Regions from separate parts of the Streptomyces sp. NPDC002958 genome, predicted to be linked through region 2. Evidence: riboswitches for the same ligand, from Rfam matches in the RefSeq annotation. Region 2 holds a riboswitch; each other region holds the start of a gene.

What was found. A riboswitch is a leader RNA that binds a small molecule or an ion and turns the genes downstream of it on or off. The one in region 2 is predicted to bind cyclic di-AMP.
Region 1: it holds a riboswitch for cyclic di-AMP, as region 2 does, so the genes downstream of both, ACZ3IC_RS19815 (C40 family peptidase) here and ACZ3IC_RS25080 (transglycosylase SLT domain-containing protein) in region 2, are expected to answer to the same signal.
Region 3: it holds a riboswitch for cyclic di-AMP, as region 2 does, so the genes downstream of both, ACZ3IC_RS01870 (C40 family peptidase) here and ACZ3IC_RS25080 (transglycosylase SLT domain-containing protein) in region 2, are expected to answer to the same signal.

What each region holds. Positions count from the first base shown of each region.
Region 1 covers NZ_JBVHDS010000010.1:161,161-171,297, reverse strand. The annotation lists gene bioD (dethiobiotin synthase) at 1-477, opposite strand, end outside; gene ACZ3IC_RS19850 (adenosylmethionine--8-amino-7-oxononanoate transaminase) at 479-1,783, opposite strand; gene bioB (biotin synthase BioB) at 1,776-3,071, opposite strand; gene ACZ3IC_RS19840 (8-amino-7-oxononanoate synthase) at 3,214-4,356, shown strand; gene ACZ3IC_RS19835 (DUF397 domain-containing protein) at 4,349-4,555, opposite strand; gene ACZ3IC_RS19830 (helix-turn-helix domain-containing protein) at 4,581-5,441, opposite strand; gene ACZ3IC_RS19825 (ATP-binding protein) at 5,645-6,076, shown strand; partial or broken gene ACZ3IC_RS19820 (LysE family translocator) at 6,165-6,293, shown strand; gene ACZ3IC_RS19815 (C40 family peptidase) at 6,475-6,948, opposite strand; cyclic di-AMP (ydaO/yuaA leader) riboswitch at 6,952-7,124, opposite strand; gene ACZ3IC_RS19810 (hypothetical protein) at 7,557-7,865, opposite strand; gene ACZ3IC_RS19805 (ATP-dependent Clp protease proteolytic subunit) at 7,873-8,508, opposite strand; gene ACZ3IC_RS19800 (hypothetical protein) at 8,689-8,895, opposite strand; partial or broken gene ACZ3IC_RS19795 (DUF6766 family protein) at 9,183-9,296, opposite strand; gene ACZ3IC_RS19790 (hypothetical protein) at 9,859-9,984, opposite strand; gene ACZ3IC_RS19785 (SDR family oxidoreductase) at 10,098-10,137, shown strand, end outside.
Region 2 covers NZ_JBVHDS010000017.1:84,304-94,440, forward strand. The annotation lists gene ACZ3IC_RS25075 (ABC-F family ATP-binding cassette domain-containing protein) at 1-1,340, opposite strand, end outside; cyclic di-AMP (ydaO/yuaA leader) riboswitch at 2,047-2,206, shown strand; gene ACZ3IC_RS25080 (transglycosylase SLT domain-containing protein) at 2,209-2,970, shown strand; gene ACZ3IC_RS25085 (DUF2461 family protein) at 3,098-3,685, opposite strand; gene ACZ3IC_RS25090 (hypothetical protein) at 3,812-4,117, opposite strand; gene ACZ3IC_RS25095 (NAD(+)/NADH kinase) at 4,778-5,857, shown strand; gene bla (class A beta-lactamase) at 6,322-7,227, shown strand; gene ACZ3IC_RS25105 (sterol desaturase family protein) at 8,165-9,106, shown strand; gene ACZ3IC_RS25110 (non-ribosomal peptide synthetase/type I polyketide synthase) at 9,239-10,137, shown strand, end outside.
Region 3 covers NZ_JBVHDS010000001.1:383,032-393,168, reverse strand. The annotation lists gene pcrA (DNA helicase PcrA) at 1-1,779, opposite strand, end outside; cyclic di-AMP (ydaO/yuaA leader) riboswitch at 2,037-2,201, shown strand; gene ACZ3IC_RS01870 (C40 family peptidase) at 2,200-3,369, shown strand; gene ACZ3IC_RS01865 (hypothetical protein) at 3,458-3,811, opposite strand; gene ACZ3IC_RS01860 (C40 family peptidase) at 4,168-5,202, shown strand; gene ACZ3IC_RS01855 (LuxR C-terminal-related transcriptional regulator) at 5,299-5,994, opposite strand; gene ACZ3IC_RS01850 (PspC domain-containing protein) at 5,978-7,276, opposite strand; gene ACZ3IC_RS01845 (PspC domain-containing protein) at 7,507-8,844, shown strand; gene ACZ3IC_RS01840 (hypothetical protein) at 8,839-8,985, opposite strand; gene ACZ3IC_RS01835 (DoxX family protein) at 9,001-9,510, opposite strand; gene ACZ3IC_RS01830 (hypothetical protein) at 9,637-10,137, opposite strand, start outside.

The DNA of each region.
Region 1 (10,137 bases), on a different contig from region 2:
CCGGGCCCGCAGGGCCTCCGAGGTCAGGGCGGTGGAATTGAGCGTGCCCAGTCCGGCCGGTGCCACGACCAGCACGGGTGCAGCCAGCAGCCGGGCCGCGTCGGCGAGGGTCGCGCCTTCGTCGTCGTACCGTACGAGCAGTCCGCCCGCGCCCTCGACCAGCACCAGATCGTGTTCGGTCGCCAGCTTCTCGGCCGCCTCGGCGATCTCGTACGGTCGTACCGGCGGGAGACCGGCCCTGCGGGCGGCCGTGGCAGGCGCCAACGGCTCAGGGAAGCGAGCCAGTTCGACCGCGGTCACATGGCCGCCCGCCAGCCGTACCACCTCGGCGGCATCCCCCAGATCGCCGGGAGCCAGCCCCGTCTGCGCGGGCTTGAGCACCGCGACGCTGCGATCTCGGCATGCCGCCGCCACGGCCGCGGTCACGATCGTCTTGCCGATCTCCGTGCCCGTACCCGTCACCACCAGAACCGTCATCTCAGCCCTCCTGCGCTGCCGCGCACACGGCGCGGCAGATCCGCGCCACATCCTCGTCACCGGTCACATACGGCGGCATCGTGTAGACGAGGTCGCGGAACGGCCGCAGCCACACGCCCTCCCGGACCGCCGCCCGGGTCGCGGCCTCCATGTCCACCTCGTGATCGAGCTGTACGACGCCGATCGCTCCCAGCACCCGCACTTCCCGCACCCCGGGCAGCTCCGCTGCCGGGACGAGGCCGTCCCGCAACCCCGTACCGATCCGCTCGACCTCCTGCTCCCAGTCCTGGCCGAGCAGCAGGTCGATGGAGGCGCACGCCACCGCCGAGGCGAGCGGATTGCCCATGAACGTCGGTCCGTGTGCCAGCACCGGCACTTTGCCGCGCGAGATGACCTCCGCCACCCGTGACGTGCACAGTGTCGCCGCCATCGTCAGATAGCCACCGGTCAGTGCCTTGCCCACGCACATGACATCGGGCGAGACCCCCGTGTGCCCGGCGGCGAACAGCTTTCCCGTACGGCCGAAACCCGTGGCGATCTCGTCGAACACCAGCAGCACGTCATGCGCATCGCACGCCTCGCGCAGCACCCTCAGATAGGCGGGGGAGTGGAATCGCATTCCACCCGCGCCCTGCACCACCGGCTCCACGATCACCGCGGCCAGCCGGTCGGCGTGCTCCGCGATCAGTTCCCACAGATGACGCACGTAGGCGGCATCCGGCTCCGCGTCGAAGCCGGCCGGGGGCTCGTCGGCGAAGATCTGCCGGGGCAGTACGCCCGACCACAGCTCGTGCATGCCACCCTCGGGGTCGCACACCGACATCGGCTGCCAGGTGTCCCCGTGATATCCGCCGCGCCAGGTCAGCAGCCGCTGCTTGGCGGGCCGCCCGGCCGAGCGCCAGTACTGCAGACACATCTTCACCGCGACCTCGACCGACACCGACCCCGAGTCGGCCAGGAAGACGTGGCGCAGAGGCTCCGGGGTGATCTCGACGAGCCGAGTGGCCAGCCGCACGGCGGGCTCATGGGTGAGCCCGCCGAACATCACATGACTCATCCGGTCCAGCTGACCGCGAGCCGCCTCGTTGAGCACCGGGTGGTTGTAGCCGTGCACCGCCGACCACCACGACGACATGCCGTCGATCAACTCGTGCTGTCCGTGGGCAGGTTCGGCGAGCCGGAGCCGCACCCCGGACGCGGATTCCACGACCAGCGGCTCCTGGCGTCCCGGCATCGGGCCGTACGGGTGCCAGACGTGAGCCCGGTCCAGAAACCGCAGCTCGGCCGGGGAGAGGGCCTCAGGCATTGGGGGCGAGATCCGTGCCCGCGCCGCGACGGCGGACCGCCACCAGATCCGTGCGTGCAGCCGGTGCCTCGGAGATCTCGGCAGTCGCCGCCCGAGCGGCTTCCGCGGGCGCGTCGCCGCAGGGCGCGCACCCGCCGTCGTGCGAACCGCAGCCGCCACCCGCCCGAGTATGGTGTGCGGGCAGCGTCGTCGTCTCGGCAGTCGCCGCCCGAGCGGCTTCCGCGGGCGCGTCGCCGCAGGGCGCGCACCCGCCGTCGTGCGAACCGCAGCCGCCACCCGCCTGAGCACGGTGTGTGGGCAGCGTCGTCGTCTCCGCTCCCTCCACCTCGAAACCGGCATCCGCGATCATGTCCAGATCCGCCTGCCCCGCCTGTCCCTCACTGGTGAGGTAGTCGCCCAGGAAGATCGAGTTGACCAGGTGCAGGGCGAGCGGTTGCATCGAGCGCAGATGCACCTCGCGCCCACCCGCGAGCCGCACCTCCACATCCGGGCAGACGAACCGGACCATCGCCAGAATGCGCAGACACCGCTGCGGGGTGAGGTTCCACTCCTTGGCCAGCGGGGTCCCCTCGAACGGGATCAGGAAGTTCACCGGCACCGAGTCCGGATCCAGCTCACGCAGCGAGAAGACGACATCGACCAGATCGGCGTCGCTCTCGCCCATCCCGGCGATCAGCCCGGAGCACGCCGAGAGCCCGGCGACCTGCGCCTGCCGCACGGTCTGCACCCGGTCCGCATAGGTGTGGGTGGTGGTGATGTCCCCGTACGTCCCCTCGGACGTGTTGAGGTTGTGGTTGTACGCGTCGGCGCCCGCCGAACGCAGCCGATCGGCCTGTCCGTCGGAGAGCAGGCCGAGGCAGGCACACACCTCGACGCCCTCGTGTCGCTCCTTGATCGCCTCGATGGTCTGCGACACCCGGTCGACATCACGGTCGGTCGGACCGCGGCCGCTCGCCACGAGACACACCCGCTTGGCGCCACCCGCCACCCCGGCGGCGGCTGCCTTCGACGCCTCGTCCGGTTTCAGCCAGGTGTACTTGAGGATCTCGGCCTTCGAGCCGAGCCGCTGCGAACAGTACGAGCAGTCCTCGGGGCAGAGCCCGGACTTGAGATTGACCAGATAGTTCAGCTTTACGCGCCGCCCGAACCACTGACGGCGCACCTTTCCGGCCGCGGCCACCACTTCGAGCAGATCGTCGTCCGAGGTCGCCAGTACGGCGAGCGCTTCTTCGCGGGTCGGCAGCTCGCGCCGCAGCCCCTTGTCCACCAGCGTGTTCAGGAGGTCCATGGTGTTGATCCTGACCTACGGCACGGCCCGCAGCCAAGGAGGAACCGGACAACAGGGCCCGTCGAGGGTGTGTGTATTGCCACACCATGACCTGCTGCGCCCCCGGTTAGGCTCTGTGAGCTGCCTACAAAAGGGACCACTCATGCCCTTCGCTCCGTTCGACTGGATCGACGACGAGGCGCGCCGCCGCGCCGACGCCGGACTTGTCCGCACGCTCCGCCCCCGGCCTGTCGAACCGGAACTTCTGGACCTTGCGAGCAACGACTATCTGGGCCTGACCCGGCACCCCGAGACCACCGCTGCCGCGGCCGAGGCCGCCCGCCGGTGGGGTGGGGGTGCGACCGGATCGCGACTCGTCACCGGCTCCACCGCGCTGCACACCGAACTCGAATGCGCGCTGGCCGAATTCTGTGGTTTCGAGGCGGCTCTGGTGTTGTCGTCGGGCTACGCGGCCAATCTCGCTGCCCTCACCGCCCTCACCGACCGCGGCTCGCTGATCGTCTCCGACGCGGGCAACCACGCCTCGATCGTGGACGGTTGCCGACTCTCCCGGGCCGAGACCGTTGTCGTGCCGCATGCCGATCCCGATGCCGTGCGCAAGGCCCTGCAGACACACGAGGGGCGCGCGCTGACGGTCACCGACTCGGTCTTCTCGGTCGACGGTGACGCCGCGCCGCTGGCAAAACTGGCCCGTGCCTGCCGGGCGGAGGGCGCCGCGCTGCTCGTCGATGACGCGCACGGGCTGGGCGTGCTGGGGGAAGGCGGCCGGGGCGCCCTCGCCGCCGCCGGTCTCGCGGGCGGCGAGGGAATCGTCACCACGCTCACCCTCTCCAAGTCCCTGGGCAGCCAGGGCGGAGCGGTCCTCGGTCCGGCCCGGGTCATCGAGCACCTGGTCAACACGGCCCGTACATTCATCTTCGACACGGGCCTCGCACCGGCCGCGGCGGGCGCGGCCCTGGGCAGCCTGCGGCTGCTCCGCCGCGAGCCGGAGCGCGCCGGCCGGGCCCGTGCGGTCGCCACCGCCCTGTACGAGCGGCTGACCGCCGCCGGTCTGACCGCCGTACGCCCGGACGCCGCCGTGGTCTCGGTGCGGGCCCCCTCGGCGGAAGCGGCGGTGCGCTGGGCGGCCGACTGCCGCACCGCGGGAATCGCGGTGGGGTGCTTCCGACCGCCGTCGGTGCCGGACGGCATCTCCCGGCTGCGACTGACCGCGCGAGCCGATCTGACCCAGGAGCAGATCGCCACCGCCGTGGCGATCGTGCGGCGAACCGCTCCCGTCAGCTGACCGAACCCCGGTGCAGGCCGGAGACGAAGGATGTCCAGGCCGCCGCGGAGAACCGCAGCGGTGGCCTGGACACGTCCTTGGAGTCCCGCACGGCCAGCCGTCCATCATCGAACGGTGCGGCCTCCACGCAGTTGTTCATACCCGTGCTGCGGCTGCTGCGCCGCCACCGTAGCTCGTGCTGTGCGAGGCAATCCGACATGACGCCCCCCTCGGGCGGTCCGGAGTCACTGACCGTCGCGGTCGATCGCGGCGATGAGGTCCAACGAGTGCTGCGGCGACAGCGCGTGTGACTGCATCGTGCGGAAGGCCGAGCTGTACGCCTCAAGGTCTTCTTTCCGCTCCAGATAGAGGCTACTCGTCAAATGGTCGAGAACTACCACGTCCAGATCAGAAGTGTTCGGAAATGAGAAGATAACGAAAGGTCCGGTGAGGCCGGCATAGCCGCCGACCGAGAACGGAAGCAACTGAATCTGTACGTGGGGAAGTTGAGCCACACGGGCCAGGTGGCGCAGCTGGTTTCTCATCACTCGGCGCCCGCCGACCTCGCGCCGCAGCACCGCCTCGTCGAGGACCGCGCTCAGTCGCAGCGGCGGATCGGTCCGCAGCACACCCTGCCGGGAGAGCCGCACCTCCACCAGCGAGTCCAGCTGGCCGGCGGGTAACCCGTCCAGCGATGCCCGGGTCACCGCGCGTGCGTAGTCGGCCGTCTGAAGGAGCCCCGGTACCACCGAGGTCTCCAGGGTGCGTGCGGTCCGCGCCTGGGACTCCAGACTGATGAAGTCGCGGTACTGGGGCGGGATCAGTCCGCGATAGGCATGCCACCACCCGGTGCCGCCACCGCCCGCCGAACCCGCCAGGGTCCCCAGGAGCGTCCGCAGCTGAGCGTCGTCCACGCCGTACGCGTCCAGCAGCCGGGCCACATCGACCGGCCGCACCCCACTGACACCGGTCTCGATCCGGCTCACCTTCGACTGGTGCCAGCCGAGCATCCGCGCGGCGTCCCGACTGGTCAGTCCCGACGCATGGCGCAGACTCCGGAGCTCCTCCCCGAGCTTGCGGCGTCGTACCGCGGGGCCGTGCTGCATCTGCGGCCTCCCTCCCTTTTCTGCCGAGCGGACAGTGTGACGCCCACTGACGGTCCTGCGGGGCAGGGTTCACCGCATTGAGCGACAGATATATGCATATCTTGGTGGATCGCCATCACAGAGGGCAGCATCAGTGGCAATCTGGCGCGAAGCGCAACCGGGCCGATCGCGGGTCGGTCCGGGTGGGAAAGGGACGGCTCGCCATGGCAGACCATCAAGAAGCAAGTGTCACTCTGCCGAGCGAGCCGGTCTCGGTCTCGGTGGCCCGGAGATATGTGGCCGGAGTGCTCACCGAATGGGGCCTGGTCACCGACACGGAGTTCGCTGACGGAATCCAGCTCATCGTCTCGGAGCTGACGACCAACGCCGTCCAGCACACGTTCGGACAGTCACCCACCTTCACCGTGGACCTGAGACTGGAGCGGGAGGAGCAGCTGCATCTGGGGGTGACGGACAGTCACCCGCGCTGGCCCCGGCGGCTGCCCGCCGCCGTTCAGCAGGACAACGGGCGCGGCATGGTGATCATCCGTGGCCTGACCAAGGAGTGCGGGGGCCGGCTCACCGTCACCCCCACCGCCGACGGCGGCAAGACGGTCTGGATCGCGCTCCCGTGGAGCATCCCCGTACAGAGCTGACGGACCTCCCGATCCGTCCGCTTCCCTCTCTCAATCCGCCCGTCTCTGCTCTCTCGAGCGCACGATCACCCGCCCTCGCCGCCCGGCCGCGCTCCTGGTGGACGGGCTGGGCGGGTGGCTGCGCCGGCCGCGTACCGCCCGCACCATCGAGGGTGGCAGCGGCGCGGCGCTCACCGCGTTAAGGCTGGTACTGGTGTTCGGCCCCCTGCTGCGCTGAGAACGAGCGGATCAGTGGCGGAGACCAGCGCTTGTCCGGCGGCCGAGCGTGGAGTCCAGCGCCTGTCCGGCGGCCGGACGGTGGAGTCAAGCGCCTCCGGCGGCCGGGCAGCGGGGCCCAGGGGACTGCCCGGCGGATCACGGCACGGCCGGGACCGCGCCCCTGATCCGCCGGACAGGCATCAGCGGACCCGCCCGTAATAGACACCCTTTGTCCAGATCTTCTCCAGCCGGACCACCGCGCCGGTCCGCGGCGAGTGCCAGATCTTGCCGTGACCGGCGTAGATCCCCACGTGGTAGACGCTGCGGCCGTAATGGAAGAAGACCAGATCGCCGCGTTTCCTGCGCGAGGGCTTGATATGGCGGGACTTGTTGTACTGCTGCTGGGCCGTGCGGGGGAGCTTCTTGCCCGCCTTCTTGAACGAATAGGCCGTCAGGCCCGAGCAGTCGAAGCGGTTGGGGCCCGTGGCCCCCCACCTGTACGGCGATCCTTTCTTCGACGCGGCGATGTTGAGTGCCTTCATCGAGAGAGTCGCTGCCTGGGCTTCTGTCGCGGCGCCCGGGGCCAGTATGGTGCCGCCGACGGCGGCCAGAGTCAGAACCGAGGCCGTACCGGCCCGGGCGAGCAGAGACGGGACATGAACCTGCGCAGCCATGCGCAACCCTTCGTCAGCCGCCTGTGAAGGATGACCTGTCGGGTTCGGGCTGGCGAAGTTGCCCGGCCGCGCTCGGCGGCTTCACCCCGAGGGTCGACCGGTGATCCGGCCGACCCGTTGTGCTCGGGTCCTCCACTCCTGCCGATCCACTTCTGTCGACCAGGCATCCGGACAGCGGCAGGACTCGGCGTCCGCCCGGACCGCCCCGCCGCGGTGGCGGGGGCTTGTCGTCCCAGGGATCTTGACTCACCTGCTGCCGGATTTCCGAGGGAGAACAGCGATATGTGTGGTTCCTCGCGACTGCACCGTTCGGGTGGACTTGATGATTTCGACGGCCGAGCCGGTTACTCGGACCGGCGTCGTACCAGGGGTGGAATGAAGGATTCCGCTCACTGGCCACGCGGAATACGCAAGTTGAGCTATCCCTCGTGAGGGGGAGTTTCTACGCCGAATGAGCGAGGAATTTCGAATTGCCTGCCGGGCGTGTCGAGCAGGGGAGTTGAGCGAAGCTGGTGGGAAGCGGGTGGAGTGAGTTGAGCGAGCCCCGTCGGGGGTGGGATCAGGGGGAGCTGACCGGTCCCTGCCGGGCGTGGAGACGAAGGGGCCGATCAACTCGTGGGAGCGGGGGGTACGGTGACGCGTCCGGCCCGCTGTTCCCCGTCGAGCACACGCAGCGCCCGCGCCAGGGTGGCGGCATGGATCCGCGTCTCGCCGCGCTCGTGCATCAGCGTGAGGGCGTCGCGCAGCGCACCCGCCCGTGAGACCAGCGCCTGTGCGGCGCGTAGTGCGCCGTAGGTGTCGCTGCCACGGGCCGGGTTGATCCGGCCCAGTTGATCGAGGACTTCGAGATAGCAGTCGATGAACTCCCCCTCGGCGCGCGTCAGTGCGGGGAGCGGCGGCAACTCCGGTGGCTGCACCTGGCGTTCACCTCGCACTGTGCGGCGGGAGCGATGACATTCGGTTCTCCATGATGTGGTCCACCAGGCCGTACGCCTTGGCGCCCGGCGCGTCGAGAATGAGGTCGCGCTCGATGTCGGAGGCGATCTGCTCGGCGCTGCGGCCCGTGTGACGGGCCAACATTGCGGTGAGCATCTCGCGGACCCGCTCCAGTTCCTGTGCCTCGATCTCCAGATCGGACGGCTGGCCCTGCACCGGCTCGGTGAGCGCGGGCTGCTGTACGACGACCCGGGCCCCGGGCAGTGCGTGCCGTCGGCCGGGAGCGCCTGCGGCGAGCAGTGTCGACGCACAGGAACCGGCCTGGCCGAGGCAGTAGGTCTCCACCTCGCAGGTGAGGTACTCCATCGTGTCGTAGATCGCGGACATGGCTCCGAACGATCCGCCGGGGGAGTTGATGTAGAGGGAGATGGGCCGGTCCGGGGCGGCGTGTTCCAGATACATGAACTGGGCGATCAGATCGTTGGCCACGGTGTCGTCGACCGGCGTGCCGAGGAAGACGATCCGTTCGGCGAGCAGCTTGGAGTACGGGTCGAGGGTCCGCGTCCCGTTGGTCGTGCGCTCGGTGAACTCGGGCAGTACGTAGCGGGCGGTGGGTCGGAACAGCATGGCGATGCCTCTCCTCCGGGGTTGTGCGGGGCCTGCGCAAGCGTCTGTACAAAATGTACAGGACGTACAGAAGGATATAATGGAGCGTGATCCTAGTGATCCACTAAAAGTCCCAGGTCGGAGGCTGTTTTCTGTTCGCTGAGGGCGGATATCTCACCATCTCTAGACGCTTGATCATCAGGCTGCTTCGCCCTCACTGAAACCGAGTACAGAAGTGAGGTGGTCCGAGGCGACGCGGAGGTCCTCGTGGCTCGGGTGGACGTACACCCGCTTGGTGAAGGTGGCTTTGGCATGCCCGGCCCATGCGGCGAGGACGACGTCCGGCACGCCGTTGACGGCAAGAACCTCGCCGCCATTCGAAAGCCAGTCGAGGTCGCAGGCCATCCCGTCACCTTCTGGGAGGAGCTGCCGCCTTACCGGCATGGCAGCCCGACGGAGGGTGCACAACTTCTAAAAATTTCACGCCTTGGCGGCCCCCGGCTTCGAGCTTGGGTATTTGAACCCCTTCGTGCGCATCGGCGAGCGCTTGAGTGCGACAATGCCTCTTCGAAACAGAGACCGTGATTGGCTCAAGGGGCTCTATGCGGATTTGAAGAATGCGTGCGCCGAGTGCCCATCGGGACGTGCAGATTGCGCCGTGCATGGGGATGCCTGGCCCGGCAACCGACGCGTCATCCCTCGACTCCGTTGGTTCCGTGAGGTGTTCCGACGGGTTTGGACTCCGGGGACCCACGCTGGCGTAGGTATACGGAGAAGGTGGCCATGCAGGCCACTGCGAGCAGCTCGGACTGCGAAGATGTAGAGGAAGAACTGCAGGTATTCCGATTGCCAGTTCTCCGTCACGTCGACGGCGAAGTCCGAGGGGACATCAGATGGGCGCCGAACCCGGTGCGCGCGAGGCCGTTGGTCGCGAGCTGGTCGTTGAACTCCGCGCTGCGTACGCCTTCGGGCCGTCCGTCAGCACAAGGTGAAGGGCTCTCCCGTTCTGGCGGACGGAGAGTCGCTATCGAAGGGAAGGTCGTCGGGCTGGCCCATAACGACAGCGACCTCGTCGAATTCCTGAGGTGTGCCGGGCTCGACGACGCGTGGGAACTTGTTGACGACCCCCACTGGATCGAATGGCAATGCCGTTGCTTTTAGTGGTACGTGCCACCGGTAGTTCAGGGTGACAACGGCCGGCGAACGATGGCTGCTGGCGGTTTCACCTGGGGCTTTGCTGGCGTAGCTGGTGATGCACGACCGGATTCTGCGGGGGCAGTCACGGGATTGTCGGCGGGTCAGCAGGCTGCGGCCGATTTCGGCGAGTCCGAGGCGTCGGTCCCGCCTGCGGGCCGAGGCGGTACTCGATCACCCGTACGGCGGGGCCTTGACGGTTCCGGCCGCCTCGCTGTGCTTGTTCGCCTCGATCCGGGCGAGGTAGCTGCCATCGGGCAGGACGCCTTGGTGGCCCAGTGTCCTGGCCCGTCCCGTCAAGGGGGGCCAAGGACGGGGCTGCTAAAAGTCGGTGTGACAGCGCCCGAGTGCTGACGGCGGCGTCCACCCCTACCGTGGGCTGGGAGACGCCGCCGCAGCGAGAGGAATGTTCCATGCCGGTCGCCAAGGGTCCACTGAACGGACGGACAGCTG
Region 2 (10,137 bases):
AAGAGGAAGCGCGCGAGCTGGGAGCGGATGTGGTTGTCGGTGATCCCGGGAGCCATGCGGGCCACGTTCGCCGCGACGCTCAGCTCCTCGTCCAGCACATCCAGCCGCTGGGGAAGGAACCGCAGCGGTACGAACGTTTTGGCCTCGCCGGACAGAGGAGCCAGCTCGCCGGTGAGGGTGCGCAGCAGCGTGGTCTTGCCGGCGCCGTTACGCCCGACGAGTGCGATCCTCTCGGGTCCGTGCACATGAAGATTGCCCTCGTGCAGCCTGCCGAACCGGGGGCGCAGTTCGTGCAGGCTCAGCACGGTGCGGCCGGTGGGAACGGCGGTGTGGGGGAGGCTCACGCGGATCTCGGCGTCGTTACGGATTGCGTCCGCGGCTTCTTCGCGTCGCTCCCGGGCCTCACTGAGCCGGTCCTCCTGGAGGCCGCGGAGCTTGTCCGCCGACTCCTGCGCGGACCTCTTGCGCTCCCCGGCGACGATCCGGGGGGCCCGCCGCTGGGCATCCATCTTCTTGCTGTGCCGCTGGCGACGTGCCAGCTTCACATGGGTCTCCTCAAGCTCGCGCTGCTGGCGGCGTACGTCCGCCTCGGCGGCCCGCAACATCCGCCCGGCGGCCTCCTGTTCGGTGGTCAGGGCCTCTTCGTAGGCGGACCAGCCGCCTCCGTACCAACTCACGGATCCGGACCGCAGTTCGGCGATGCGGTCCACGCGCTCCAGCAGTTCGAGGTCGTGACTGACCACGACCAGCACACCGGAGCGCCAGGAGTCGACGGCTTCGTAGAGCCTGCGTCGAGCGAACACATCGAGGTTGTTGGTCGGTTCGTCCAGCAAAAGGATGTCGGGACGCTCCAACAGCAGTGCGGCCAGACGCAGCAGGACGGTCTCGCCGCCGGACATCTGACCCACGGTGCGGTCCAGTTCGACGCCGCCGAGTCCGAGAGACCCCAGCGTCGCCAGGGCCCGTTCCTCGACGTCCCAGTCGTCACCGATCGTCTCGAAGTGCTTCTCGTCGACATCCCCGGCCTCGATGGCGCGCAGCGCGTTGCGCCGCTCGGCGATGCCCATAGCCTCGTCCACACGCAGTGTCGTGGCGAGGGTGATGTTCTGAGGGAGGTGGGCGAGGCTGCCGCCGATGGTCACCGAGCCCTGGGAGGGGCGCAGTTGGCCGGCCAGCAGCCGCAGCAGTGTGGATTTGCCCGCGCCGTTGGTGCCGACGAGACCCGTGCTGCCCCGGCCGATGCTGACAGAGAGCCCGTCGAAGACGGTTGTGCCGTCCGGCCACTGGAAGGACAGGGCGGAGCAGCTGAGAGAGGCGCCGGGGGTGGTGGGGGTTGCCATGGGTGATCCTCGCATTCGCAAGCGCGGTGAACGGGGGCTTCGCGTGCGAGCACCACGCAGCGACCGAACCGAGAGGGAGGTGCGGCGGTCCGAAAGATCGAGGGACGGCTCATGCACCGAGGTCGCATCCACGCGGGGTCACGGGCAGGAGAAAACACTGCTACTGCGTGACAGGCGTACGGCTGGGGCCGTACGGCGCGGTGATCGCAAACCTCAGATGCGCAACGTCCACCTCTATCGGAGACAACAGGACCCTCGAAACGATATCGATCCGGACGGCGAAAGGCAAAGCCTGGGCGCTGGGCGGGGGAGCGTGCGGAGCGTCACGCGGTGCGCCGCCGAAGCGGAGGGTTCCCGCGATGGCGGGCAAAGTGTCATGGTATGGGCGATTTGATTTGAATCGCATCCTTGGTTAACAAGAGGGCGCTTTATGAGGGTTGTGGCGCTTTAGGTATCGAGTGAAATGTCCCTTTTGTGGCTTCGTGGTATGAGTCACTCTTCAGGGTTCGGGATGCCGCGGATGGTGGCTCGGTTCCCTTCTGTGCAAGGAAAGTTGGCTTCGAGGTGTGAGGTGGATTACTGCAAATTCCGTGACTCGATCTTGCGAATTGATTGTGATCCAAAATCAGGGTCTTGTTCCTTTCGGTGTTTCTCGCCTACGGTCGCCGTGAATCCGGATGGAACGCCGAATCCTGCCGCCATCCGGGAATCCCACTCACTCACTCACGCATGGCAGGAGCGGGGGACCCAGGTAAGTCGCCGTTCCGGTATCCGGAACGGCTCGGGGTGAAGCTGCATTCTCATGCGGCCAGGCATCTCCAGCCTGAACCCGACAGCTCACCCCGTAGGCGCCGGAGAGGAATCAGTCATGCCCGCATCGGGTAAGTACCGTAGCCGCAAGTCCATTTCGCTGACTCGCGGTCTCGTCGCCGCGACCACGAGTGGAGCTGCCCTCATGCTTCCGCTGATCGGCGCGGGTGTCGCCTCGGCGGCGCCGGCCAAGGCGGTCAGCGCCGAAAAGGCCGCGGCGTCGACCGCCGCCACTGGCAAGGGAATTTCCGCACAGAAGGCCGCGCCCACCACCTATTCCGTGACCGCAGGCGATACCCTTTCCAAGATCGCACAAGAGCATTCGCTCAGCGGTGGCTGGGAGAAGCTGTACGAGGACAACCAAGAGATCATTGGCGAGAACCCTGCGCGGATTCTCCCGGGCATGAAGCTGACAATCGGTGCCCAGGCCGAGTCCAAGGCTTCCGGCGCGTCGAACGAAGTCGCTGCGTCCGCCACTTCCGCAAAGCCCACGACGTACACGAACGATCTGGACGGCTGGATCAACGAGTCGCTGGCCATCATGGCCGAGCACGGCATCCCCGGCAGCTACGACGGCATCCACCGCAACGTCATGCGCGAGTCCTCCGGCAACCCCCGGGCCGTCAACAACTGGGATTCGAACGCCGCTGCCGGAACGCCGTCCAAGGGTCTTCTCCAGGTCATCGAGCCGACGTTCCGTGCCTACCACGTGCCCGGTACGTCGACGGACAGCTACGACCCGGTCGCCAACATCACCGCGGCGTGCAATTACGCCGCCGACAAGTACGGCTCGATCGACAACGTGTCCGGGGCGTACTGACCCGCAGCAGCGCCGATGGCGGTCCAGGACCGACGGGTGGCGAGAGGCCGAACAGGCCACTCGCCACCCGTCGGTCAGGGGCCGCCTTTCGGCTGTTGGCCCGCATGGACAGCAGGCGCGTTCGACGTCATGCGGCACACCGGTGGGAGCCGGGAACGGACACATGGCCGGCGAGCCAGGACAGCAGGGGCTCCAACTCCGCCGCCGCTTCCAGCGCACGGTCGGCCAGCGCCGCCGTGTGCTGCGCGCAGTCCCCGCCGAGGGGAGGGGCGGCGGAGACCGAGCGGTACCGGAGGAAACCGGCACGGGGATGACCGGCGTCATGGCCGCGCGGCATGCGCTTCATGGTGTCGCCGGTGATCTCGTACCCCTGCGCCTCGAGTTCCTCGATGGCGCGCACCAGCTCGGGGCCGCTGTCCTGCGAGGCAACTGCCGTACGGAACAACGGGATCTGCCCCGGGTCCGGGTAGGTCCAGCCACCCTTGATCCGAAGCCCGTCGAGGTCGAAGCGCAAGCCGATCTCGACACTGCGCGTGATCCGGATCACCGCCACTTGGTGCTGCCACCACCACGGATCCTTGCGGAACCCCCAGACGGAGAAGTCTTCGTACGCCTGGTCCGCGTCGGCCATATCGTTCAGCAACGCGATCATGGGCTGCCGGACGAGGCGCTCCCGGTCCTTGCGCCGTTCCTCGCGTGCCTCTTGCGAAGGCATGCCCTCCAATCGCAGGAGTAGCTCGAATGCTTGCTCTGTCCAGCCGCTGAACGCTCTGCTCACACACGAGATCCTAATGATCCAGGACTTGTGGACGGGCGTGCCCCGGGCCCGGATCCGTAACCGTCACTCCTGGGCGGTCCCCGGCTCCTGAGCCGGTGGCGTGGGAACCGTCGCCGCTGCTCCCTCCCGGACGGACTGCACCACCGCGTCGTGAAGACGCCGGCTGTCGTCCTCGGAGCAGCACGGCACGGGGCTGCCCGACATGGTGAACCAGTCGATCGCACCCGTGTACTGCACAGTGACCTGGGCCGTGTCATCGGCCCAGGTCGTGTGAACAGTCAGGTCCCCGGACAGGACGCCGACCTCATCCGTGAGCACTCCACCGTGCCCGGAGAACACACCGCGAGTCGTCCATGACGCCCAAGCCATGTCTCCAGGCTGGCACCAGGGCCATGGATGCGCGACCCGCAGCATCCGTGCATCGCGACGCTCCGGGCGCCCCGCCCTTCCGAAATCCGGACCGGGTGAAACTTTTCACCGGATCCTGCTGCGGTAGCCGTCCCCACAGTCCCTCGGCAGAATGACGCGCTCTTAACGCCAAGCCATCGGTTCACCTCGCCAAAGCAACGAATTCCGTAGGTGAACACCTCTTGACCTGTGGAACTCGTCAGGATTGCATCTCACGCCGGGAACGACGAAACCACCCACCACGTCCTCGGCCGGAGGTGATACCGCTCCCGTGCTCAGACACCGCGCCTGTTGATCGGAATTGCACGATGGCCGAAACGCTCAGCGCGCCCCAGGCGCTCGCCCCAGCGACCGGCCCCACCCCCCACAGAAGCTCAGGCGTTCGATCGGCGTCGTCACGCTCCACCGGGCGCTGTACCGGCGGCCCCGCCGGGAGACTCGTCGGCTGGTCAGCATTCCGGAGAACGCGCAGTCCTGACCGGGGCCGACGACGCGCATCCCGACCCGGGGAGCCCGATCGCCTGACCGGGACCGGTGTGTCGACCCGGCAACGGAGCCGGCACCCGCAGGGGCCATCAAGGTGGGACCAGGCATCGTCGAAACGCGGGGAGTGGTAGCGAGATGAGTGTCGAGCGGGTGGGAGTCGTTGTCCACCAGGGCCGGCCCGAGGCCGTCGCCGCTGCGCGCGTCGTACGCGACTGGTGTGCGGACGAAGGCATTCCGTGCACGGACATCGACGTGTGGCGCGACGACGCACGCCGGCGCGGCGGGCGGGAAGAAGCCGATGTCGCGGGGAATCCCGACCTCATCGTGACACTCGGAGGCGACGGGACCTTTCTGCGCGGCGCCAGGATCGCGGCCAAGAACGATGCCGCCGTCCTCGGCATCGACCTGGGCCGGGTCGGCTTCCTGACCGAGGTGCCGGCCGAGGACGTCGTCCGGGCGCTCGACGCCGTCCACCATGGGCGGGCGGGTGTCGAGGAGCGCATGACGCTGACGATGAGGACCTCCCGCGTGCTCGAAGTGCCCCAGGACATCGACGCCCTGATGGCCTATGGACGACGTCCGATGCTGCCGCCTCCCCAGGTCGACCGGGAGGCGGAGGCCGGAGCGGAGGGCTGGGGCGTGGCGCTGGATGTCACAGCCCTCAACGACGTGGTCGTGGAGAAGCTCGCACGCGACCGGCAGGTGAGTCTCGGCGTCTACATCGGCGGCCGGCTCCTCGCCTCGTACTCGGCCGACGCTGTCATCATGGCCACCCCCACCGGGTCGACCGCCTACAGCTTCGCCGCAGGTGGTCCGGTGGTCTCACCCCGCATGGACGCCGTCATCTTCACACCCGTCGCAGCACACATGACCTTCGACCGCACAGTGGTTGCCGCGCCGGACGAACCGATCGCGGTGCGGGTCCTGCCCCACTCGGGGCAGGGCGTGGTCACGATCGACGGCCAACTGCGCGGCGTACTCGATGCAGGGGACTGGCTGGGGGTGTACGCGGCCCCGCGTCGCCTGCGGGTCATCAGGCTCGGCCCGCACGACTTCTACGGACGGCTGCGCACACGCCTTCGCCTCACGGACGCTCCGGCCACCGCCGCCGACGGGGAGAGCGCGCCCCTCTTCCGCCCCGACGGTCCGGTCCCGCACGACCTGGCCCATCTCCATCTCTCCCCGGCGGGCAGGGACGAGCCGGCCAGTGACTGACCGGGCAGGGCAGAGCCCGACGGCGGAAGGGTCTGACAAGAAGAGCCGATCTGCCGTACGACGAAGGAGCCGCACGCCCGGCCAGAGGGCAAGGTGACGAACCCTGCGTGACCTCGATGGGACTGACAACTCCCGGGCCGACGCGATGCGGTTGATTTTGCGGTGCAGGCGCGAAGACGGGGGAGTAAACCGCCGGGGTGACGGGAACAGCCATGCGCGCACCGATCGGGAGCTCCTGAATCAGGTCCGCAGGCAGTTCACAGGCGTTGTAGAGCTGTCCCTCACCACCGGTGATCCGCCGATCCGCCACAGAGAGCTGTAACAGCGGGTGGCAGCAGCCCCGCGAGAACCGGGTCTGGACGGGGCATGCTGCTTCGGGGCGCAACCAGTCGGCTGCCCGGAAGCGTTGTGTGCAGGGAGTACGTCTGCACAAGTTTGCACAAGAAGGAAGGAAGAAGGTCTTGATGCCAAGCAGGGGGACGTCACGCCGTGCAGTGCTTGCCGGGGGCCTGGGGGCGGTGCTGGCCGCTGTTCCCATGGCACCGGCCGCGTACGCCTTGGCCCCGGTGAGCGAAGCGGCACGGAAGCTGCGGAATCTGGAACGGGAGCACGCGGCTCGTCTGGGGGTGTTCGGGTGGAACACAGCGACGGGCAGGAGCGTCCTGCACCGGGCGGATGAGCGCTTTCCCATGTGCTCGACGTTCAAGACGCTGGCCGTTGGGGCCGTCCTGAGGGACCTCGACCATGACGGGACGTTGCTCTCGAAGGTCATTCACTACACGGAGCAGGACATCAAGAGGTCGGGAGGCGCGCCGGTGACCGGTCTGCCCGAGAACCTCGCGCACGGTATGACGGTTGAGGGTCTGTGCGGCGCGGCCATCTCGCAGAGCGACAACACCGCGGCGAACCTCCTGCTTGCGGAGCTGGGCGGACCGACGTCCGTCACGTACTTCTGCCGGTCCATCGGCGACACGGTGACCCGGCTCGACCGCTGGGAGCCGGAACTGAACTCGGCGGAACCGGGGAGTGTGGCCGATACCACCAGTTCCCGCGCCATTGGCAGGACGTACGCGCGGCTTGCCCTCGGGGACGCGCTGGGGGCGGGGGACCGGAAGCGATTGACCGGATGGCTGCTGGCCAGCACGACCGGCGGCAATCGCCTGCGCGCCGGCCTCCCGGAGGGCTGGACCATCGGTGACAAGACCGGCACCGGAAGCTATGGCACCGCGAACGACGTGGGCATCGTCTGGCCGCCCGACCAGGGGCCCATCGTGATGGCTGTCCTGTCCACCCAGAACGACGTCGCTGCCGTGCCGGACGATTCTCTGGTCGCCGATACAGCCGCCATCCTGGCAGCCGCCCTCACCTGACGCCGGTACCAACGGCCTTTTTGCTCGTACAGCGGGCTTTCGAACGCTGAAGCTCGTACGCGCCCGGTCGGCACGGCGGCATGGTGGTGCGGTGGTGCCGACCGGGGCGTGTAGCCAGTCCTTCGGGGAGTCCCCTTGGCCGCCCGGGAAGCGACCTGGCCGGCAGCGGAGCGCGAAGCGTGCGGAATACGGGTCCTGAACCGGTCCCACGCTTGAGGACGGGCTGACCCCGGACATCGAGCAGGCTGTCCGTCTGCGTGACCGACAGGGTCGCCGCTCGGGATCCGGCGCTTTTTGGCCACCGCAGCCCCCGATTGTGTCCTGTGTGTCCGGCCGCCCGATCATGAGGCCCGCAAAGCCTTGTGGGCCCTGCTCCATTGCCAGGACCGGGCCCCGAGCCATGCTGCCGTTTCGGCCCCGGCGAGCGAGATCCTGACCGCAGGGAAGGCCGTTCCGGCCCGGGTGGCCTTGCGGGCCCGGGCGGCCTTTCCGAGGCCTACCCGGCCCGCGCAGACCATTCGAAGGATCCCTCCCGGAAGGGGGAAATCATTAAGTCTCAATAGATTATCAGTAGTACTAATAACTCACTTGGCGGAGGTGAATTATTCGCATTCCGCCCAGCTGGTCCGCCTGGTTCATTGAAAACCGGACGGGGTGGCGAATCCTGTCCCGCCTTGCCGGCGCATCGAGCAAGGCTTGAATCTGACGGTTGATGGCGCCGGACGAGGAAATGGAAACAGGGCGGGCTCGCCCGGCGGGCCCGCTCGGGTTCGCAGGGTCCGTGAGGAAGTTCGCATCGGTCTCGGGATAAGAATTCATTCATGCGTGAACAAATGGTGTCCGACGCTTCGGTCTTGCGTGTCCGCAGGAACTCATCAGTTCCTCTTTCGCGGTCTGCGCATTCTTCTGTGCTAATTCCTTCGTAAAGGTGCTGCGGATGGAAAACTGCGAACCACTGCCCGGTGGTCGTCCGGAGAGGGGCTCCGGTCCGGTGCGGCCCAAGGGAACGCTCGCACTTTCGGTGCGCGCCGTTCTCCGTGCGTCGGCGTACCCGTTCCTGCTGGGAGCCGCAGTTTCGGTGGCCGCGACTGCACTGTGTCTCGACTGGGATCCCGGCCGTGTGAGTCCGCTCTTCCTGCTCGGCACCATCGCCTATCTCACCACTCTCGAACGTCTGATTCCGCATCAGCGCGCCTGGCACCCGAGCCGTAGTGAATGGCGTTGGTACGGCGTCTACTTCCTGCTGACGATGGCGGCGAGCGCCCTGTCGCAATATCTGGTCACCAGAGCCGTCTCCGTGGTGACTCCGGACGAGTCGGCGCTGCATCTCTGGGCCGAAATCCCCGCAGCCCTGCTGACCGGTTCACTGGTGAGTTACCTTGTGCACAGGCTGGGCCACGTCAGCCCGATATTGTGGCGACTGCATGGTGTGCACCATGTGCCGCAGAAAGTAAATGTCGCCAATAATGGCGTCAATCATGTCCTGGATATCGTTCTCGCGCAGGGGGCCGTTCAACTGACCTTGGCGGTGATCGGGTTCTCCCCTGACTCCGTATTCGTCGTGGGTCTTTTTGTGGCCGCGCAGGGCTATTTCGTCCACGCCAACATCGACGTGCGCATCGGCCGGCTCAATCACGTGCTCGCCAGCCCTGAACAACACCGCCTGCACCACAGCGCCGATCTGTCCGAGGCGGGCCACTACGGCTCGGATCTGTCGATCTGGGACCACCTTTTCGACAGCTACACCTGGAGGCCCGGCCGTGAGCCGATCGCGGTCGGAATCGGCAACCCCGCGTCGTTCCCCCCGACCGGCGAGATCGCCACCACCCTTTTCCGCCCCTGGCGCCGTGCGAAGAGGGCCGGACCCGGCTCCGCCTGACCGGTCTGCCTTCTTCGGGAAACCGCACCGCCCTCCCTTATCCATGCCGTGCCGCGGCGCCACGACTTGAGGAGTACGAACTTGCCCGATGTGAACAGTGCCTCTGCGAGCGACAAAGTAGCGATCATCGGCATGGGTTGCCGGCTGCCCGGCGGTGCGTCGGACCACCGCACGTACTGGCAGAACCTCATGGACGGCAAGGACTGCATCACACCGACACCGGCCGACCGCTACGACGTCACCACGCTGGGCAGCAGATACAAGGAGAAACCCGGACGTCTGCTCGGTGGCCGAGGCGGATACATCGACGGCTTCGACGAGTTCGACCCCGGCTTCTTCGGTATCAGCCCGCGTGAGGCCGATCATATGGACCCTCAGCAGCGCAAACTGCTGGAGGTGGCCTGGGAGGCGCTGGAGGACGGCGGCCAGCGGCCCTCGGAGCTTGCGGGAAGCAATGCTGCCGTGTTCGTCGGCGCGTTCACGCTGGATTACAAGATCCTCCAGTTCTCCGACCTGGGCTTCGCCTCACTGGCCGCGCACACCGCGACCGGCACCATGATGACGATGGTCTCGAACCGCCTCTCCTACTGCTTCGACTTCCGAGGGCCCAGCCTGTCGATCGACACCGCGTGCAGTTCCTCCCTGGTGGCGGTCCACCTCGCCTGCCAGAGCCTCAACAACAGGGAGACCGATCTCGCGCTGGCCGGTGGCGTCCTGCTGCACATGGCACCGCAGTACACCATCGCCGAGACGAAGGGAGGCTTCCTGTCGCCCGACGGCCGCTCACGTACGTTCGACGCCGGAGCAAACGGCTACGTGCGGGCCGAGGGCGTCGGACTGGTCGCGCTCAAGCGGCTGGACGACGCCGTGCGCGACGGCGATCCGATCCACGCAGTGATCCTCGGCACGGGGGTCAGCCAGGACGGCCGTACCAATGGCATCACCGTGCCCAGCGCGGACGCCCAGGCCGCCCTCGTGGAACGCGTCTGCGCCGGTGCCGGCATCACACCCGGGGCCCTGCAGTACGTGGA
Region 3 (10,137 bases), on a different contig from region 2:
GCCCCGCTCCTGCTCGAATTCGAGGGCGACGGCGGCGAGTTCCTGAAGGTTCTCGATGCGGGTCTCGTCCTGCGGGTCGGTGGACGCCTGGAGCTCGGCGAGGTAGCCGGTGCGCTCCAGGACGGCCTCCAGGACCACCGCCGGACCCGCGCCGGAATCGACGATCGTGCGCAGCTCCTCCATCAGCGTGTTGAACCGCTTGACGGCGTTGGCCGAGCGGGCCGCCATGCCGTACGCCTCGTCGACCCGGCGCAGCGCCTGCGAGAAGGTGATCTTCTCGCGCAGGGACAGCGCGTCGATCATCGCCTCGGCGCGGTCGCCGATGCCGCGCTTGGGGACGTTGAGGATGCGGCGCAGCGGCACGGTGTCCTCGGGGTTGGCGAGGACTCGGAGGTAGGCCAGGACGTCACGGACCTCCTTGCGCTCGTAGAAGCGCACACCGCCGACGACCTTGTAGGGCAGTCCGACGCGGATGAAGATCTCTTCGAAGACGCGGGACTGCGCGTTCGTACGGTAGAAGATCGCGACGTCGCCTGCCTTGGCGTCGCCCACGTCGGTGAGCCGGTCGATCTCGTCGGCGACGAACTGGGCCTCGTCGTGCTCGGTGTCGGCGACGTAGCCGGTGATCCGGGCGCCCGTGCCGGCGTTCGTCCAGAGGTTCTTGGGGCGGCGGCTCTCGTTGCGCTCGATGACCGCGTTGGCGGCGGACAGGATCGTCTGTGTGGAGCGGTAGTTCTGCTCCAGGAGGATCGTGGTCGCGGTCGGGTAGTCCTCCTCGAACTGGAGGATGTTGCGGATGGTCGCGCCGCGGAAGGCGTAGATCGACTGGTCCGCGTCACCGACGACGCACAGCTCGGCGGGGGCGTCGCCCTCGCCGGCCGGGCCGACCAGTTCGCGCACGAGGGTGTACTGGGCGTGGTTGGTGTCCTGGTACTCGTCGACCAGGACGTGCCGGAAGCGGCGGCGGTAGTGCTCGGCGACATCGGGAAACGCCTGGAGCAGATGGACCGTCGTCATGATGATGTCGTCGAAGTCCAGCGCGTTGGCCTCGCGCAGCCGGGACTGGTACATCGCGTAGGCCTGGGCAAGGGTCTTCTCGAAGCCGTCCGCGGCCTGGCCGGCGAAGATCTCCTCGTCGATCAGTTCGTTCTTCAGGTTGGAGACCTTGGCCGTGAACGACTTCGGTGGGAAGCGCTTCGGGTCGAGGTCGAGATCGCGGCAGACCAGGGCCATCAGCCGCTTGGAGTCGGCGGCGTCGTAGATCGAGAACGACGAGGTGAAGCCGAGCTTCTTCGATTCGCGGCGCAGGATGCGTACGCACGCGCTGTGGAAGGTCATGACCCAGATGGCGTTGGCGCGCGGTCCGACGAGCTGCTCGACACGCTCCTTCATCTCGCCCGCGGCCTTGTTGGTGAAGGTGATCGCCAGGATCTGGCCGGGGTGCACCCCGCGCTCGGCGAGGAGGTGGGCGATCCGGTGGGTCAGCACCCGGGTCTTGCCGGAACCCGCTCCGGCGACGATGAGCAGGGGGGAGCCCGCGTGGACCACGGCGGCGCGCTGTTCGGTGTTCAGCCCGTCGAGGAGCGCCGCGGAGTCGATGACGGGGCGGTGCGCGCCGTCGCGGTAGTACGCGTCCCTCGGCGGCGGGGGCCCGTCGAACACGCCCGCGAAGAGGTCCTCCGGCACCGCTTCGGGTGCGGAGTCCTCGGGGGGCGGCGGGGGCTCTTCCTCCGAGTGCTGGAGGCCGGCCAGGAAGCTGTCGTCAAAGAGGCTGCTCATCGCTTGTCGAGTCTAGGCCGCCGCACCGACACCCGGCGGCCGCATGGCGCACCGCGCCCGACGGGAGGGCACACAACGAGAGCGTGCACCCACGCCGCGTAAGGGATTCCGGGCCCTTGCCCGCCCCTGCCGCCCCACTTCGCCGAGATCACGAAAATGTATCGGGCATATCGAACATCAACCTTCACAGCAGCATCATGGTTTGGCTAGCGTGCTCGACCGGGCGGCCCGTACCCCCTGAGGCGAACCACGCCGACCGGGCGCCCGCGCCGAATCCGGGCTGCCCACGCGGGAGTTCGGAACCGGGGACCCATGCGCAGCAACGGGGTGAATCGGTCCTTATCCCCACTCGGACCGTAGGGCAGCCTTCCGTTCCGCCCGAACCCGACAGCTAACCCGGTAGGCGGTCCACGGAAGGAGATGCCGACCTTGGCGTCGCATCGCAAACCGCGCACCCGGGTGCGCACCACCACACCGGCCATCGGGCTCACGACGGCCGCTCTGGCATCCGTGACCCTGCTCTCCACGCAGAGCGCCACGGCCGCGCCCTCTCCGAAGCCCAGCATCGAGGACGTCCAGAAGAAGGTCGACGACCTCTACCGGCAGGCGGGCGCCGCGACCCAGCAGTACAACCGGGCGAAGGAAGCCTCCGCCACCCAGCGCGCCAAGGTCGACTCCCTGCTGGAGGACGTGGCGAAGCGCGCCGACAAGCTCAACGACGCCCGCAGGACTCTCGGCGCCTACGCGGCCGCGCAGTACCGCACGGGCTCCATCGCGCCGAGCACCACCTTCCTCCTGGCCGACGACCCGCAGTCGTACTTCGACCAGAACCAGCTGATGAGCCGGCTGACCGGTCAGCAGCAGAAGGCGGTCACGGACTTCCGTACGCAGCAGGCCAAGGCGTCGAAGGAGCGGGCCGAAGCGGTGCAGAGTTTGGAGACGCTGACCGCGACGCAGACCACGCTGCGCACCAGCAAGCAGAACGTCCAGGAGAAGCTGGGCGAGGCGCGCGCGATGCTGTCGGAGCTGACCGCCGAGGAGAAGGCGCGGCTCGCGGCGCTGGAGCGCGAGAAGGAGGCGGAGGCCAAGCGCAAGGCGCAGGAGCTGGCGCAGCAGCAGGCCGCTGCCAAGGCGGAGGCGGACCGCAAGGCCGCGGAGGCCGCGAAGGAGGCGGAATCCGGCAGCGGTACGGGAACGGGCACGGAAACCGGCACCGGAACGGGCTCGGACACCAGCGACACCACCAAGGCGGAGAAGGTCATCGCCTTCGCCACGGCCCAGATCGGCAAGCCGTACGTCTGGGGCGCGACGGGCCCCTCCTCGTACGACTGCTCCGGGCTCACCCAGGCCGCGTGGAAGGCCGCGGGCGTCGACATCCCGCGCACCACCTGGGACCAAGTGGAGACAGGCACCCGGGTCGCCACGGCGGATCTGCGGCCGGGCGACCTCGTGTTCTTCTACGACGACATCAGCCACGTCGGCATCTACAAGGGCGACGGAATGATGATCCACGCACCGAAGCCGGGGGCGAATGTGCGCGAGGAGTCGATCTACTACATGCCGATCTACGGCAGCGTGCGACCGGCGTAGCGGCTCACGCCGCCATCCCCTCGGCTGCCGGTCACCGGGCGGGCCCGGGTCCGGGCCCGCCCGGTGACGCAGGGCCGGCCTGGCCGGCTCATGTCCAGAGCGTGGCGATGAAGATGTTGGCGATCGTCAGGCCGCCCACTGCCGCGAAGGCGCCCTTGTCGACCTTCTCCTCGTCCCTCTTGACGTAGACGAGCGCGAGGATCACGACCAGGAGCAGCAGCTTGACCCCGATCTTGATGTTGTTCACGTGATGGCCGTCGGCCTCGTTGAGCCCGACCAGTGCGACACCGGTGACCAGCATCGTCAGCGCACCGTGCAGCATCGCCGGGACGAACCGGGCCGTGCCCGCGCCCATCGCCTTCATCTGGGTCAGGAAACCGCCCAGCAGAGAGGCGATGCCGATGATGTGCAGGGCGACGAAGACATTGATGAGTACGTCCATGGGTCCGCAGCCTAGCCTTGCCCATATCACCACTCCGCAGGCAGGTGCGACTTACTGGCACTTTACTCACGCCTGCACCTATTGCCCGACTTTGATGCAATTTTTTCGATCAGCTAGCGACAGTGTCGCGCTAAATTCAGGCAATAGGCGTCATTGCGACTCTTCCCCCTGTCCCGGGTTTAGCGTCCTGACCAGGTGACCGGCTTCACCGCCGCTCCGCAGCCGGACGGCAGGCCGGTCACCCCGCCGAGAGGTCCGGCGGCGGGCCGCTCCCCTGTTGGCGACCCGCCGCCGGACCTCGGGCGGGCCCGCCGGTAGTCCCCGACGGGCAGTCGTCAGGAAGGACGCACGCCCCCGTGGCAGCGCATCGGAAACCCAAGCAGCGCCCGTACACCGGCTCTGCTGCCCGCACCGCAGCCACCCTCGCCCTTGCCGGGGCCGCCACCGCTGCCGCCCTGCCCGGCTCCGCGCACGCCGACCCCCAGCGCACCCCCGCCCAGGTCAGGGCAGAGGTGGACCGGCTGTACCACGACGCGGAAGTCGCCACCGAGCAGTACAACGGCGCGAAGGAGAAGGCGACCGCCGCCGCCGATGCCGTCGACTCACTGCGCGACGAGGCCGCCCGCGGGACCGAGCGCCTCAACGCCTCGCGCAACGCGCTGGGCTCCCTCGCCGCCGCCCAGTACCGCACCGGCGGCCTCGATCCGTCCGTGCAGCTGGCGCTCTCCTCCGACCCCGACCAGTATCTGGAGCGCGCCTCGTACGTGGACCGGATCGGCGACCGCCAGGCCGCCGAGGTCGACGGGGTGGAGCGCCAGGTCGCCCGGATCGACCAGCTGCGCTCGCAGGCCAGGGGAAAGCTGGCGGCGCTGACGGCGCGCCAGGCCGAGCTGAAGAAGCACAAGGCGACGATCAGGACCAAACTGGCCGACGCGCAGCGGCTCCTCGCCACGCTGTCCCCGGCCGACCGGGCCGCCTATGAAGGCTCGGACGGTACGCGTTCCGCCCGCGGCACCGCGCGCGGCTCTGTCCAGGCACCGAACGCCCGTGCCGCCGAGGCCGTCGCGTTCGCGTACGGGGCGCTCGGCAAGCCGTACGTCTGGGGCGCGACCGGCCCCTCCTCGTTCGACTGCTCCGGGCTCACCCAGGCAGCCTGGCGCTCCGCCGGCGTCTCGCTCCCCCGGACCACGTACACCCAGATCAATGCCGGACGACACATCCCGCGCTCCGAACTCGCCCCGGGCGACCTCGTGTTCTTCTACTCCGGCATCAGCCATGTCGGGCTCTACATCGGCAACGGCCAGATGATCCACGCCCCGCGCCCGGGAGCACCGGTCCGGATCGCGCCGATCGACCAGATGCCCTTCGCCGGAGCGACCCGGGTGGCATAGGCTCCCGACGCCGGGCCGGGCCGTCCCGCAGCCGGAGCAGCCCGCCCGACGCCGTCTGAACGAGCCCCGCCAAGACTGCGCGGAGCCCCGCGGGGCTCAGACCAGCCGTCGCGCCGTCGCCCATCGGGTCAGCTCGTGCCGGTTCGACAGCTGGAGTTTCCGCAGCACCGCCGAGACATGCGACTCGACCGTCTTCACCGAGATGAACAGCTGCTTGGCGATCTCCTTGTACGCATATCCGCGGGCGATCAGCCTCAGCACCTCGCGCTCGCGCTGCGTCAACCGGTCCAGGTCCTCGTCGACCGGCGGTGCGTCCGTGGAGGCGAAGGCGTCGAGGACGAAGCCGGCCAGCCGGGGCGAGAACACCGCGTCGCCGTCCTGGACCCGGAAGACCGAGTCGACCAGGTCCGTGCCGGTGATGGTCTTGGTGACATAGCCGCGGGCGCCACCGCGGATGACACCGATGACGTCCTCGGCGGCGTCCGAGACGGACAGTGCCAGGAACCGCACCGGGTTCTCGACGGCACCCATCAGCGGGGCGCAGCGGCGCAGCACCTCGACACCGCCGCCACCGGGCAGGTGGACATCGAGGAGGACGACCTCGGGGCGGGTCGCCGTGATGACGGTGACCGCCTGGTCGACATCGGCGGCCTCGCCGACCACCTCGACGCCCGTCTCCTCGGTGCGGCCGATCTCGGCCTGCACGCCGGTGCGGAACATCCGGTGGTCGTCGACGAGCACGACCCGTACCCGGCGCTCCGCGCCTCCGGTCGCCTCAGTGGTCTCCGTCATCGCTCGCCCTCTCCATCTCCAGCTCGACCTCTGTGCCCCCACCGGGCACCGAACGCAGCCGCGCCGTACCGCCGTTGCGCAGCATGCGGCCGATGATTGATTCTCGTACGCCCATTCTGTCCCCCGGTACGGAATCCGGATCGAATCCCGGGCCCCGGTCACGCACCGAGACGAAGACCGTGCGGCCCTCGACCTCCGCGTAGACCTGCACCGCCCCACCCTCGCCACCGTACTTGGCGGCGTTGACCATCGCCTCGCGTGCGGCCTGCATCTGCGCGGCCAGCTTCTCGTCCAGCGGGCAGTCGCCGACGACGACGACCTCCAGCGGGACGCCGTGCTTGTCCTCGACCTCTGCGGCGGCGCGCTTGACCGCCTCGGCGAGGGTCTCGGGTTCGTCGTCCTCGTCCTTGCCGGTGCCCTCGGGGTTGTACAGCCAGTTGCGCAGTTCGCGTTCCTGGGCGCGGGCCAGTCTGCGGACCTCGCCCGCGTCCTCCGCGTTGCGCTGGATCAGGGTGAGGGTGTGCAGCACCGAGTCATGGACATGGGCGGCGACCTCGGCGCGCTCCTGGGCCCTGATGCGCATCAGGCGCTCCTCGGAGAGGTCCTGGGTCATGCGTACGAGGTAGGGGCCGGCCAGCAACGCTATGCCGGTGAGTACGGCGATCGCGGCGGTCAGGACGTTGCCGAGCTGGGCCGCGGAGCCGCGTACCACCATGAAGACGGCCAGGCCCAGGCCGACCAGGGCGACCCCGGCCAGTCCCCGGGCCAGATGCAGGACCCGGCGGCGACTGCCGACCTCCATCCAGCGGGCGCGCCGGGCGTTGTCGGCCTGCCGCCACACCAGTACGGAACCGGCGCCGATCAGCAGCATGGGCCAGATGTAGCGGTCGGCCTCGCTGCCCATGTCGACGTTGCCGACGAAGACGATGGCGCCGATGAACAGTGCGATGAGGGCGAAGACCTGCCCCTTGTCGGGTTTGCGGAGCCGGCGTCTGCCGTCCGGGGCGGTCTCGAAGACGGAGCGCGGCGTCTCGACACCACCGACGCCGAGCGGAACGACGATCCAGAACACGGCGTAGAGCAGCGAGCCCAGGCCGTCCGCGAAGAACAGGCCGAGGAAGACGAACCGCACCCAGGCGACGGGCAGCCCGAGATGCCCGGCAAGACCGCGCGCGACGCCGCCGAGCAGCCGTCCGTCGGCGCTGCGGTACAGCTTGCGCAGCGGCGGCTCCTCCAGGTCGGTGTTGAGGGAGCTTGCGGCTCGGGGCGTGGCGGCTGGCATTGCCCGATCGTCACATGTCCGTACCCACGAGGGCATCAGGGTCCGTCCCCGACCGGACCCTGAGAGGGTGCGAGGACGTCTCCGCCGGGCGCAGGCCCGCTACCGGTGCAGTCTCCCGGGTGCCGCCGGCCCGGTACCGGTTCGCCCCCAGGGGCCCGCCGGGCCAATATCAGGGATCGGCCAGGGTCGGCTCGGGTCCGGACGGACGCTCGGCCCGTCACCATGGAGCCATGACCGTTCCCCAGGACGCCTCCCCCGGTGTCGCACCATCCCCCGAACCGCGATCGCAGTTGCGGCGCAGCCCGCGGCACAAGGTCGTGGCCGGGGTGGGCGGCGGGCTCGGCCGGTACTGCGACGTCGATCCGGTGATCTTCCGGATCGTGCTCGGTGTGCTGTCCGTGACCGGCGGCATCGGGCTGATCTTCTACGGCTTCGCCTGGCTGCTGATCCCCTTGGAGGGCGAGGACGAGAACGAGGCGCGCAGGCTGCTGTCCGGCCGTGTCGAGGGGGCGTCGCTGATCGCGGCGCTCCTCGCGCTGATCGGCTGCGGGCTGTTCCTCTCCATGCTGGGCAACGGCGGCACGCTGGCGTTCTCCGCGATGCTGTCGCTCGCCGTCGTCGGCTTCGCCGTCTGGACGCAGAACCGCAGGACGGCGGCGCCCGAGGACCCGCTGCATCCGGCAACCGCGCAGGCGGTGGCGGACGCGCCGCCCGAGGTGAAGGCGCCGCCGACGCCGGGCAGCCCGTCGTGGTGGCGGGATCCGATCGTCAAGGACGGCACCACGGGACCGGTGGCCTCCGGCTATCTGTGGGGTCCGGCCGATGCGGCGCTCGACGGCCCAGCCGTACGCCACGGGGGGGCGACGCCGGAAGACCCGTTCCGCGTGCCCCGGCAGGAGCCCGGTACCAGGGGCCCGACGTCGATCGGCGGTCTCGTGTTCCTGTTCGCGCTGATCGCGGGCAGTCTGGGCATGGGGCTGAGCTGGGACTCCCAGCCGTTCGGTACGAGTCTGCAGTTCGGTCTGGCCGGTGCGCTCGCGGTGTTCGGGCTCGGGATGCTGGTCAGCGCGTTCCTCGGCCGGACCGGGTTCGGCACGGTCATGCTGTCGATGACCACGGCGGCCCTGCTGGCGGGCGCGTCCGCGCTGCCGAAGGACATCACCACCCAGTGGGTGCGCGAGGGCTGGCGGCCGGCGTCGGCGGCGGCGGTCCGGCCGCACTACGAACTGGGCTCCGGCGTGGCACAGCTGGACCTCACCGGGATCACGGTCCCCCGGGGCGACACCGTCCGTACGGAAGTAAAGGTCGGGGCGGGCCGCGCGGTCGTCGTCGTACCGGAGGCGGTGACGGTGAAGGTGGACGCGCGGGTCGGCCTCGGCGACGTCACGCTGCCGGTCAGCGGGCCGAGCGATGCGCCGCCCGGCCCGCCGGCCGATGTGGACATCAACCCGTCGCAGCGGGAGCGCAGGACGCTTCCGCCGCCCCCGGGCAGCAGACCGGCCGGCACGGTCGAGCTCGCTCTCGAAGTCGGCATCGGACAGGTGGAGGTCACCCGTGCTGCGTCATGAGATCCGTCCGGGGCGGGCGGTGGCGGGCGTGGTCATGTTCGCCCTGGCAGCGGGATACGCGGCGGACGCGGCGGGGGTCTGGGAAGCCTCGTGGGTCTTCTTCTTCCCGCTGTTCTTCGGCGGCCTCTGGCTGGCCGCCACCGCGACCTGGGTGAACTACATGATCCGTCGTCGCCGCGATGCGAGGAAGGCGTCCACGGAGAACGACGCGGCGCCACCGAGCACCAGCGGCAGCCAGGCCATGAGGTAGGCCAGGTCGTTGCCGAGGAAGTACGGCTCGGCCTGCCAGCTCACCGTCAGCCACAGGCTCAGCGAGATCAACGCCCCGCCGAGCGCGGCGAGCCGCGCCCACAGCCCGATGAGGGTGCCGATGCCGACGGCGAGTTCACCGATGGCGATGGCGTACCCGAAGGCGCCGGGGTTCTTCAGCGCGAGGTCGACGAGGGCCGGGATCGCGGACGAGTCGCGTACCCCCTGCATCGTCTCACCGATGGAGCCGGGGCCACTCGCGTGGAAGAAGGAACTGTCCATCAGTTTGTAGAGCCCGGAGTAGATGAAGGTGACACCGAGGAAGATGCGCAGGAGCAGCAGGGCGTGCTCCCGCGCCAGCTCCTTGATCCCTCTCGACTCACCCAGACCGCGTACGTTCGTGCTGAGATCCTGCATGTGGCTGCCCACCTTCCGTAGACCTATCAACAGACCATACGTACGCGGTTGGCGCGCTGCTCACTCGGTGGGTCGTCCGGTCGGCCGGTATCCACCACCCTCTCGGCCGGTCATGGGTTCGGGCCGTCAGTCCGTCACATCGATCTCGACCCGGTTCGTCTCCACTCCGGCAGCGGTCACGACCTGCACCTCCACCCGCCCCGGTTCCACCTCCACCGGTACCGGCACGGTGAGCACGCTGTCGGTCGGGTTGGCGAAGCCGCCCGTGACCGGGATCAGCGGCACATGCACATGGACCCGGCCGATTCGTACGACCATGCGGGCCAACCGGTCCGGCGCCCCGGCGCCGGGCGGCACGAAGCCCGCCCCCCGGATCTCGATGTCGTCGCCGGTACGGATCGGCGCGTCCAGATCCCCGGCCTCACGGGCCCGGACCACCGAGAGCACCACCGGGCGCCCGCCCTCCGCGTACTTCCCGGCGAAATACGCGACCGCCGAGACGGTGACCAGCAGCGCAAGCCCCCACGGCAGGTCGGGCAGTTGTTCGGGCCTGCGGGCGAGGCGGACCGCAGCGAACAGGACGGCGACGGTGCTCACCAGCACGTACTGCACATCCGTGAAGCTGCC